3 regions of the Streptomyces sp. NPDC005492 genome follow, and region 1 is predicted to be linked to each of the others. Evidence: riboswitches for the same ligand, from Rfam matches in the RefSeq annotation. Region 1 holds a riboswitch; each other region holds the start of a gene.

Region 1 (3,404 bases):
CCGTCCGCCCGCCATGTCCTGCCCGAGTTCACCGAGCGCACCAGCGCCGGGCACCGGACCCTCGACCCGTACTCGAAGTTGCTGGAGGAGCGGATCGTCTTCCTCGGGACGCCGATCGACGACATCTCGGCGAACGATGTGATGGCCCAGTTCATGCACCTCGAACACCAGGCGCCGGACCGGGACATCTCGCTGTACATCAACTCGCCCGGCGGCTCGTTCACCGCGATGTCGGCGATCTACGACACGCTCCAGTACGTCAGTTGTGACGTGGAGACGATCTGCCTGGGCCAGGCCGGCTCGTCCGCCGCGGTGCTGCTGGCGGCGGGCACGCCGGGCAAGCGGTCCGCGCTGCCGGGCGCGCGGATGGTGATCCACCAGCCCTCGCTGCCCGAGCCGGTCCACGGTCAGGCGAGTGATCTCGCCATCCAGGCACAGGAGTTGGCGCGCACCCGGTCCCGACTGGAGGAGCTGCTGGCGCGTCACACGGGCCGGACGGTGGAGCAGGTGAGCGCGGACATCGAGCGGGACCGCATCCTGGACGCCCAACAGGCCCTGGAATACGGCCTGGTGGACCGGATCGTGCCCAGCCGCAGGAGCTCGCTCACCGAGCCGGGCGGGGAGTGAGCCCGCGATGCTGCCGCCGGAGCTTCCACCGCTGCCCGCACTGACGCGTGCCGAGGGCGAGTTGATTGACCGTTATCTCGATGTGGCCGACCTGCTGGGCCGTATCAACCCCGCGCATCACGGAGACACCTACCGTGGTCTGAGGGCCGCTCAGGCGCTGGTGGCCAAGGCGGCCGAGCTGCGGGACGCGCTGGCGCTGATGCACCAGCGGGGCGAGACCGAGCTGCACGCGCCCACCCTCGCGCGGGCGCTGCGCGTGCTGGACGGGGAGCGCCGCACGGCTCGCGTCACCATCCCCGCACCCTCCGACAGTTGAGGGCATGCGGAGTCCTCGCGGGCGCGGGTGAAACGGGCCGAACGGCTTACCCCCGATCGGAGTAGCCACTCCTCCGTCCGTGAGGCCCCCGGGCTTGCGCAACTGGCGTAGACCGGGGGCCGGATGAAGTGCTCCGGTGCTGGTCCGAGGGGTGCGCGCCCCTCGACACCTCTTCGAACATTGGGGTGTCCACCCGAACGGGTGAGTGGTGAGTAACCCCACAAATCCCCGGTTCCGTTGGGATTTTCGGACATCCATGGGTCAAGATCCCTGTCTGACGACAAGACCCCGCCGCAGCGGCGGGGCGATCCGGGCGGACGCCGAGTCCTGCCGCCGCCCGGATGACAGGTCGACAGGATTGCATCGGCAGGAGTGGAGGACCCAAGCACGACGGGTCGCCGGGACGGTCACGCCATGACCGGGTCGAGCAGCCCTTGGGGTGAAGCCGCGAGTGTGCGGCCGGGCAACTTCGCCAGCCCGAATCCGACAGGTCATCCTTCACAGGCGGCTGACGAAGGGTTGCGCATGACTGCGCTCAATCGTGTCCCGTCGCTGATGGTCCGGGCCGGTACGGCCTCGGCCTTCGCCATCGCCGCCGTGGGCGGCTCCGTCGTGATCCCGGGCGTCGCATCCGACGCCGCGGCCGCGACACCAGCGACGAAGGCACTCCAGGTGGCCGCCTCCAAGAAGGGCTCCCCCTACCGGTACGGCGCCACCGGACCGAGCCGCTTCGACTGCTCCGGGCTGACGCTCTACTCGTACAAGAAGGCGGGCAAGAAGCTGCCCCGTACGGCGGCCCAGCAGTACAACAAGACCCACCACGTCTCGGCCAAGGGCCGCAAGGCCGGGGACCTGGTGTTCTTCCACTCGGGTTCCAGCGTCTACCACGTCGGCATCTACGCCGGGAAGGGAAAGATCTGGCACGCCCCCAAGACCGGGGACGTGGTGCGCTTGCAGAAGATCTGGACCAAGAGCGTCTGGTACGGCCGGGTCAGCTGACCCTCGCTGAGCCTCCCGAGGGGGTGGCGGCCACCTGACGGGCCGCCACCCCCTCGGGTGCGCCAGGCCGACAGGGCCTACGGCTCCTGCTGGCCCGCTGCGGTCACCGGTCGGGCCGGGACCGTCCAGGGCACCTCGACGGAGACCGTCTTGCCGCCCTCCCTGGTGGGCCTGACCTTGAGTTTGCCGCCGCACTCCGCGGTCAGCCAGCGGATGATGACCATCCCCCGGCCGTTGTCCTGCTGGACGGCGGCCGGCAGTCGTTTGGGGAAGCGGGGGTGGCTGTCGGTGACGCCGATGCGCAGGTGTTCGTCACGCTCCAACTGGATGTCCACCGTGAAGGTGGGTGACTGTCCGAGGGTGTGCTGTACGGCGTTGGTGGCGAGTTCGGAGACGATGAGGCGGATGGTGTCGGCGACCTCCGTGTCCGCCGGCAGTCCCCATTCCGCGAGGGTCCCGACCACGTAGGTGCGGGCGGTGGAGACCGAGGCGGGATCGCTCGGCAGAGTGACGGATGCTTCCAGATGGTCTGCCATGGCGCGGTCGTCCCTTTCCCGCGGGACCGGTGTCCGACACGGAGCGGATGGTTCGAGTACGGTCCCGGACTGGTGCTTCTTCGCCAGACTGCCATTACCTCGGCGGTAACGGTGCCGATCCACCAAGATATGCATATATCTGTCGCTCGAAGCGGTGAACTCTGCGACCTCAGACCGTATTTGGGCGGCTCGGAAGGAGTAAGGAGAAACCCATGCAGTACGGTCCCGCGGTGCGCCGCCGCAAACTGGGCGCCGAACTCCGCGCGTTGCGTGCGGAAGCGGGGCTCACCAGTGGGGAGGCAGCCCGACTGGTCGGCTGGCACCAGTCGAAGGTGAGCCGGATCGAGACCGGCGCGAGTGGCGTGAAACCGCCTGACGTCCGGTTACTTCTCGATGCCTATCAGGTGAGTGACGCCCAGCTTCGGGACATGCTGCTCGTGCTCGCGGGCTCGGACGACAACGGCGGCCGACACCACTGGTGGCACGCCTATCGCGGCGTACTGCCGCCCGCCTACCGGGACTTCATCAGTCTGGAGTCACAGGCCAGCACGATCCGCAACCTGGAGACGTCGGTGGTCCCCGGTTTGCTGCAGACGCCCGAGTACGCCCGCGCGGTGACCCGGGCCGCGGTGGGCGGCCTCGACAACGACGGGGCCGACCGGCTCGACACGCTGGTGCGGGTTCGGCTGGCCCGGCAGGACGTGCTGCGCGCTGATCCGCCGCTGTCGCTGAGCGTGGTCCTCGACGAGGCGGTACTGCGGCGGGAGGTCGGCGGACCAGGCGTGATGGCGCGGCAGCTCGACCGGCTCGTGGAGGCCGCGCGACTGCCCCAAGTCAGGCTTCAGGTACTGCCGTTCGCCGCAGGAGCACACATCGGCATCACCGGCCCTTTCGTTATCTTCTCCTTTCCGAGCACTTCTGATCTG
Region 2 (3,404 bases), on a different contig from region 1:
CAGCAGGTCGGCGGCCTCCTGCTCGGTCGGTTCCGCGACGCACGCGCCCGCGTGCCGCCGGGTCACCACGAACCCCTCGGCCTCCAGCGTGCGCAGGGCCTCCCGCACGGGGACGCGCGAGACGCCGTACCGGCGCGCGAGGAGTTCCTCCGTGAGCCGGCCGCCGCGCTCGTAGACACCGGCGACGATGTCGTCCCGGATCGCCGTGCATACCGAGTGCGCCGGAATACGCATGTCCGACCTCCGCCTTAATCCCCGTGAAACGTCGACGATTGACGTGTGTTCCGTGACTCTATTGCAATGAGCGGGAATTTCCGATGGGGGGCCGGAATCCATGGATATTTTTTGGACAGGCGGGCTCCACAAACACCGAAAGCCCCGGCCGGCGGGCCAGGGCTTCGGGAAGTGCGGTGGTGCGTCGTCAGACGTTCACGCCGTGCTTGCGGAGGTAGGCGACGGGGTCGACGTCGGAGCCGTACTCGGCGGTCGTGCGGGCCTCGAAGTGGAGGTGCGGCCCGGTGACGTTGCCGGTGGCCCCGGAGAGGCCGATCTGCTGGCCCGGGGTGACCGTCTGGCCGACGGAGACGCCGATGGACGACAGGTGGCCGTACATGGTGTACATGCCGTCCGCCATCTTGATCACTACTTGATTGCCGTACGAGCCGCCCCAGCCCGCGTCGACGACCGTGCCGGAGCCCACCGCGTGGACGGAGGTGCCGGTCGAGGCGTGGAAGTCGATGCCCGTGTGGGCACCGGAGGACCACAGGGAACCGCCGGTCTTGTAGCCGGTGGAGACATACGAGTTCGAGACCGGCGCGACGAAGGTGTTGAGCTTCTTGCGCTCGGCCGCGCGGGCGGCGCGTGCCGCCGCGTCGCGCTCCGCCTTGGCCAGCGCGGCGGCCTTGGCCCGGGCGATCTCCTTGGCGGCCTGCTCATCGGCGGCCTGCTGCTGGGCGGCGGCCTGGGCGTCGATCTTCTCGGCCACGGAGTCGCCGATGGCGACGACGGGGGTGAGGCCGGTCTGCTCGGCGGCGGGCTCCGCGGCGAACGCCGGGGCGGCGGCCAGGGTGCCGACGACGCCGGAGGTGGCGAGAGCCGCGACACTCGCGGCACGAACGGTGGTGCGGTGGGTCCGGCTCGGGCGACGGTGCTTCCCGGTGGCGCGGGTGAACGCCATGAAGTGGCTGGTCCTTTCCTTCCTTCTCGCCTACCGGGTTAGCTGACGGGTTCGGAGCAGGAAGGTCTCCTACGGACCCCCTCGCGGTGCGCGGGCGTCCGATTCACCCCAGGGACTCTTGATGTGGGTCCCCGGCTCCCCTGGCTCGCGCCGTACGGGGACTCGGCGATGACTGTCCGGTGCCGCTGGTGCGGCGCGGTGCCTGACGGACAGCCGGACCGACGCTAAGGGGGGCCACTTTCAATCCCCAAACGGATCACGGTTTTTGTAGCGCATGCCACAGGGCAGACAGGCAACCTCTCCCCCAATTCGGACATGAGAGGGCCCTGATGACGCCTCAGTCACCAGGGCCCTCACGCGCGCGTGCCGCCGCGCAACCCTCTACTCCGCCGGAACGACGGTCACTTCGCCGATGCCGAGAGCCGCCACGGGCTCCTTGATCTGCTCCGCGTCGCCGACCAGGACCGTCACCAGACGGTCCACCGGGAAGGCGTTCACGACCGCCGCGGTGGCCTCGACGGTGCCGGTCGCGGCGAGCTGCTGGTAAAGCGTCGCCTGGTAGTCGTCGGGCAGGTGCTGCTCGACCTGGTCGGCCAGCGTGCTCGCCACGGCCGCGGCGGTCTCGTACTTGAGCGGCGCCACCCCGACGAGGTTCTGTACGGCGATGTCCCGCTCGGCGTCGGTGAGTCCGCCCTCCGCGAGCGTGCGCAGCACCGTCCACAGGTCGTCCAGGGCGGGGCCCGTGTTCGGGGTGTCCACGGAGCCGCTGATGGCGAGCATCGAGATGCCGGTGCCGTCGGGCGCCGAGCGCAGCACCTGGCCGAACGCCCGCACACCGTAGGTGTAGCCCTTCTCCTCCCGCAGGACGCGGTCCAGGCGGGAGGTGAGGGTGCCGCCGAGGCAGTACGTGCCGAGCACCTGGGCCGGCCAGACACGGTCGTGCCGGTCGGATCCGACCCGGCCGATGAGCAACTGCGTCTGGACGGCGCCGGGTCGGTGCACGATCACGACCCGTCCGCTGTCGTCGGCGGTCACCGAGGGCACGGGGCGCGGCTGGGCGGAGGAACCCGTCCACGAGCCCAGGGTGTCGGCGAGCAGCGCGTCCAGGTCGATGCCGGTGAGGTCGCCGACGACCACGACAGTGGCCGTCGCGGGGCGGACGTGCCGGTCGTAGAAGGCGCGTACGGCGGCCGAGTCGATCTTCTGGACGGTCTCCTCGGTGCCTTGGCGCGGACGCGACATGCGCGAGCTCGCCGGGAACAGCTCCTTGGACAGCTCCTTGGCCGCGCGGCGGGACGGGTTGGCCGTCTCGTGCGGGATCTCGTCGAGGCGGTTGCGGACCAGCCGCTCGACCTCGCTGTCCGCGAAGGCGGGCGCGCGCAGCGCGTCGGACAGCAGGCCGAGCCCCTTGGCCAGGCGCGAGGCCGGGACCTCCAGGCTCAGACGCAGTCCGGGGTGGTCGGCGTGCGCGTCGAGGGTGGCGCCGGAGCGCTCCAGCTCAGCGGCGAACTCCTCGGCGGAGTGCTTGTCGGTGCCCTCGGAGAAGGCACGCGCGGTGATCGTGGCGACGCCGTCCAGGCCGGCCGGTTCGGCGTCCAGGGGCGCGTCCAGGAGCACCTCGACGGCGACGACCTGCTGGCCGGGGCGGTGGCAGCGCAGGACGGTCAGGCCGTTGCCGAGCGTGCCTCGCTCGGGCGCCGGGAAGGCCCAGGGCCTGGCCTCGCCCGCCTGGGGCTGCGGGTGGAATTCCATCGTGGCGAGCTCGGTCACTTGGCCGCCTCCTCGTTCTCGTCGGTGGCCGCTGCTTCGGTGTCCTCGTCATCCTCGTCCGCGATCGGCTCGTACACGAGCACCGCGCGGTTGTCGGGGCGCAGGCGGGCCTTGGCGACCTCCTGGACCTCCTCGGCCGTCACGTCCAGGACGCGCTGTACGGCGGTCAGGGCGAGCTGCGGGTCGCCGAACAGGACGGCGTAGCGGCAGAGTTCGTCGGCGCGGCCCGCGACCGTGCCGAGACGGTCCAGCCACTCACGCTCCAACTGGGCCTGGGCGCGCTCCATTTCCTCGGCCGTGGGGCCCTCCGCGGCGAACCGGGCGAGCTCCTCGTCGATGGCGGCCTCGATGACCGGTACCTCGACGTCACCGGACGTCTTGACGTCCAGCCACCCCAGGGAGGGCGCTCCGGCCAGCCGCAGCAGCCCGAAGCCGGCGGCGACGGCCGTACGGTCGC
Region 3 (3,404 bases), on a different contig from region 1:
CGGGCGGACGCGATCGGTGCGGCGACCGTCGGCTGGGCGGTGAGCCAGGCCAGGGCGACCGTCGCGACGGGGGCCTCGTGGGCCTGCGCGATCTCGTCCAGGGTGGTCAGCACATTCTGCCCGCGCTCCGATTCGAGGTACTGGGCCGCGCGCCCCGCCCGTGCGCTCTCCACTGTCGTGCCGGGGCGGTACTTGCCGGTGAGGAAGCCGGCCGCCAGGGCGAAGTACGGGAGGGCCGAGAGGCCGCCGCGTTCGGCGACGTCGCGCAGCTCGCCCTCGTAGGTGTCGCGGGAGACGAGGTTGTAGTGGGGCTGGATGGCGACATAGCGCGCCAGGCCCTCGCGGTCGGAGAGGTCGAGGGAGGCCTGGAGGCGCGCCGGTGAGATGTTGGAGGCGGCGATGTGCCGTACCTTGCCCGCCCGCACCAGCTCGTCGAGCGTGCCGACGATCTCCTCGACCGGCACGTCCTCCTTGTCGAAGTGCGGGTAGTACAGGTCGATGTAGTCGGTGCCCAGGCGGCGCAGGGAGGCGTCGGCCGCGGCCTTGATGTTGGCGGCGGACAGGCCCTGGTAGTCGGGGTGTTGGCTGACCTTGGTGGCGATGACGACGTCGGCGCGGTTGCCGCGGGCCGCCAGCCACCTGCCGATGACGGTCTCGGACTCACCGCCCTTGTGGCCCTCGATCCACGCCGTGTACGAGTCGGCGGTGTCGACGAAGTTGCCTCCGGCGGCCGTGTACGCGTCGAGCACGGCGAAGGAGGCGGCCTCGTCCGCGGTCCAGCCGAAGACGTTGCCGCCGAGGACGAGCGGGAAGATGTCGAGGTCGGACCGGCCCAGCTTGCGAAGAGAAGTCATGCTCTACGTCAACAGCCGGACCGGAACCGGATATTCCAGCGAGATCGCCGGGTGCCTCAGGGGTTGAGCCCCTTGCTGCGCAGCCAAGGCGCCGGGTCGCTGGCGGTCGCGGCGCCGTTGATGTGGACCTCGAGGTGCAGGTGCGGCCCGGTCACGTTGCCGGTGGCGCCGACGCGGCCGATGACATCACCCGTGGCGACCTTCTGCCCGACGCTGACGTTGATCGAGGACTGGTGGCAGAACCACAGCTCGGTGCCGTCGTCGAGGGTGATGATGGTGCGGTAGCCGTACGACCCGGCCCAGCCCGCCTCGGTGACCGTGCCGCTGTGAATGGCCTTGATCAGCGTGCCGGTGGGCGCGGCGAAGTCGAGTCCGGTGTGGTAGCCGGAGGACCACATGGTGCCGGCCTGACCGAAGGTGCCGGTGATCGTGTACGACCCGACCGGCAGGGTGTACTGCTTGGCCAGCGCGGCGAGCTTCGCGGCCTCGGCCTTCTTCTTGGCGGCGTCCTCGGCGGCCTTCTTCGCGTCGGCGGCCTTGGCGGCGGCGTCCTTCTCGGCCTTGGCCGCGGCGTCGTCGACCTGCTTGGCGACGGCGGCCTCGGCGGCCGCCTGCGACTTGCCGTCGACCTGGAGCTGCTGGAGCTCGGCCTGCTCCATGATCCGGTTGCGCAGCAACTCGCCCGCGTCCGAGGTGCCCTTGGCGGTCTCGGTGGAGGTCACGCCGACGCTGCTGAGCGCGGTCGCGGAACCCTTGGGGGTGCTGGAGGAGTCGTCCAGCAGATGGCCCACGGAGGGCAGGTCCGGCAGGGAGATCGAGACGGGCGGCTTGCCGGTGTTGGCGCTGGCCATCCCGCCGGCGCTCACGGCGGCTATGACACCGACGCCCAGGACGGTGGAGCTGCGGGCGAATCCCCCGCCACCACGCTGCTTGGCGACACGGTGCTTGCCGCGGTTGGGGGGAACGGACTCCGCGCTGGGGTTCCACTCCTCCCAGGGGCCCTCGTCGGGGCGGTAACCGCCATACACGAACGGGGCTTCTGGGGCAGCCTGGTTGGACGCCACGTGGGCGTGCTCCTTTCCTTCCTTCTCGCCTACCGGGTTAGCTGACGGGTTCGGAGCAGGAAGGTCTCCTACGCGCGTAAACCCGCCGTGTTCCCACGGCGGTCGACGAGCGATTCACCCCAAGTGGTGGTTCCCCGGTTCCCTTGCGGGATTCGGCGCGTGCGCACGGAGCCGTCTCTTGTGACGGCTGGGACGACCGCGCTGCGTTATCGAACGTTAATAGACCCGGGCACCCGATTCCAAGCTGTTCGGCTTGATCATTAACCTTTCCTTGCTGGACGAAGGGCCCACGACCGGCGAAAAACGGGCGAGTTGACCAAGTCTCAGAATTCACACAGCTATTGACGGTATGTCAGTTGTTATGCGGAGGGCGCTCACCCGATCACACCTGGTGACACCGTTCATGGATGCCGTACGGCGATCATCGCCATGTCGTCCGACATCCCGCCCCCGGAGTACCGGCGCACCTCCTTGGCAAGGATCCCGAGCAACGCCTCGGGGCTGCGGAAGGTCCGCCCGGCCAGCCGCTCCCCGGGATCGAAGAAGACACCGTGGCGATCGCGGGCCTCGGACAGCCCGTCGGTGTACACCAGCAGCGTGGCTCCGTCCGGGAAGGCGAACTCCTGGGCACGGTCGGGCCAGTACCCCAACTCGCCCATGCCGAGCGGCAGTGCGGGCTCTTTGACGAGCAGGGTGTGCACAGCGCCGTCCGCCTCCAGGAGCAGCGGCGGCGGATGGCCCCGGTCGACGATCCGTACGACGCCGTCGCCGTGCGGGATCTCGGCGAGGACGGCCGTGGTGAACCCCTCGAACGCGTCGAGCCCGTCGCGCCGGCTGCCCTCGCGGGCCAGCGCCCGCTCCAGCCGCTCGGCGACCTCCTCCAGGGTGGTCTCCTGCTGGGCCGCCTCCCGGAACGCCCCGATCACCACGGCGACGGCGGCGACCGCGCCCATGCCCTTGCCGCGCACGTCGCCGACGATCAGCCGTACGCCGTGCGGGGTGTCCTGCACCGCGTACAGGTCGCCGCCGATGGACGCGCCCTCCTGGGCGGCCTCGTACCGTGCCGCGATCTCGAACCCGCGGATCCGCTCGGCCGGTTCGGGCAGTACCGCGCGCTGGGCGGCCTCGGCGATCTCGCGTACGGAGGCGAGCTGCTCGCTGCTGCGGCGGACGAGGAGGTTGATGAGGACGGCGAGACCGGCGACCGTCACCACGGTGACCACCTCGGTGACCGCGTCGATCCGCAGGACGATGCCGAGTTTCAGGTGGATGGCGAGGACGACGGCGACCGCGGTCAGGCCGGTGAGTACAGTCCCGCGCCGCGAGTAGAGCGGGGCGGCGACGAGCGGGGCGGCGGTGAAGAACGGGGCCGCGGTGAAGTCCTGCGGGGTGAAGTAGTCGTAGAACGCGCCGACGACCAGCAGCAGCGCGGGCAGTCGGCGGACGAAGGCGAGGGTGTACGGGATCCGCCGTCCCTCGTCGGGGC

The links. Region 1 has a riboswitch for cyclic di-AMP ahead of ABZT04_RS12805 (C40 family peptidase). Riboswitches for the same ligand answer to the same signal wherever they lie in the genome.
Positions count from the first base shown of each region.
Region 2: it holds a riboswitch for cyclic di-AMP, as region 1 does, so the genes downstream of both, ABZT04_RS34755 (M23 family metallopeptidase) here and ABZT04_RS12805 (C40 family peptidase) in region 1, are expected to answer to the same signal.
Region 3: it holds a riboswitch for cyclic di-AMP, as region 1 does, so the genes downstream of both, ABZT04_RS41945 (M23 family metallopeptidase) here and ABZT04_RS12805 (C40 family peptidase) in region 1, are expected to answer to the same signal.

Region 1 is NZ_JBEXDX010000007.1:202,840-206,243, reverse strand. Features, by position in the region: gene ABZT04_RS12815 (ATP-dependent Clp protease proteolytic subunit) at 1-627, shown strand, start outside; gene ABZT04_RS12810 (hypothetical protein) at 635-943, shown strand; cyclic di-AMP (ydaO/yuaA leader) riboswitch at 1,284-1,465, shown strand; gene ABZT04_RS12805 (C40 family peptidase) at 1,469-1,942, shown strand; gene ABZT04_RS12800 (ATP-binding protein) at 2,020-2,478, opposite strand; gene ABZT04_RS12795 (helix-turn-helix transcriptional regulator) at 2,691-3,404, shown strand, end outside.
Region 2 is NZ_JBEXDX010000037.1:23,764-27,167, reverse strand. Features, by position in the region: gene ABZT04_RS34760 (GntR family transcriptional regulator) at 1-234, opposite strand, end outside; gene ABZT04_RS34755 (M23 family metallopeptidase) at 422-1,177, opposite strand; cyclic di-AMP (ydaO/yuaA leader) riboswitch at 1,191-1,355, opposite strand; gene ABZT04_RS34750 (pitrilysin family protein) at 1,559-2,947, opposite strand; gene ABZT04_RS34745 (pitrilysin family protein) at 2,944-3,404, opposite strand, start outside.
Region 3 is NZ_JBEXDX010000062.1:21,321-24,724, forward strand. Features, by position in the region: gene ABZT04_RS41940 (aldo/keto reductase) at 1-854, opposite strand, end outside; gene ABZT04_RS41945 (M23 family metallopeptidase) at 911-1,918, opposite strand; cyclic di-AMP (ydaO/yuaA leader) riboswitch at 1,930-2,086, opposite strand; gene ABZT04_RS41950 (PP2C family protein-serine/threonine phosphatase) at 2,320-3,404, opposite strand, start outside.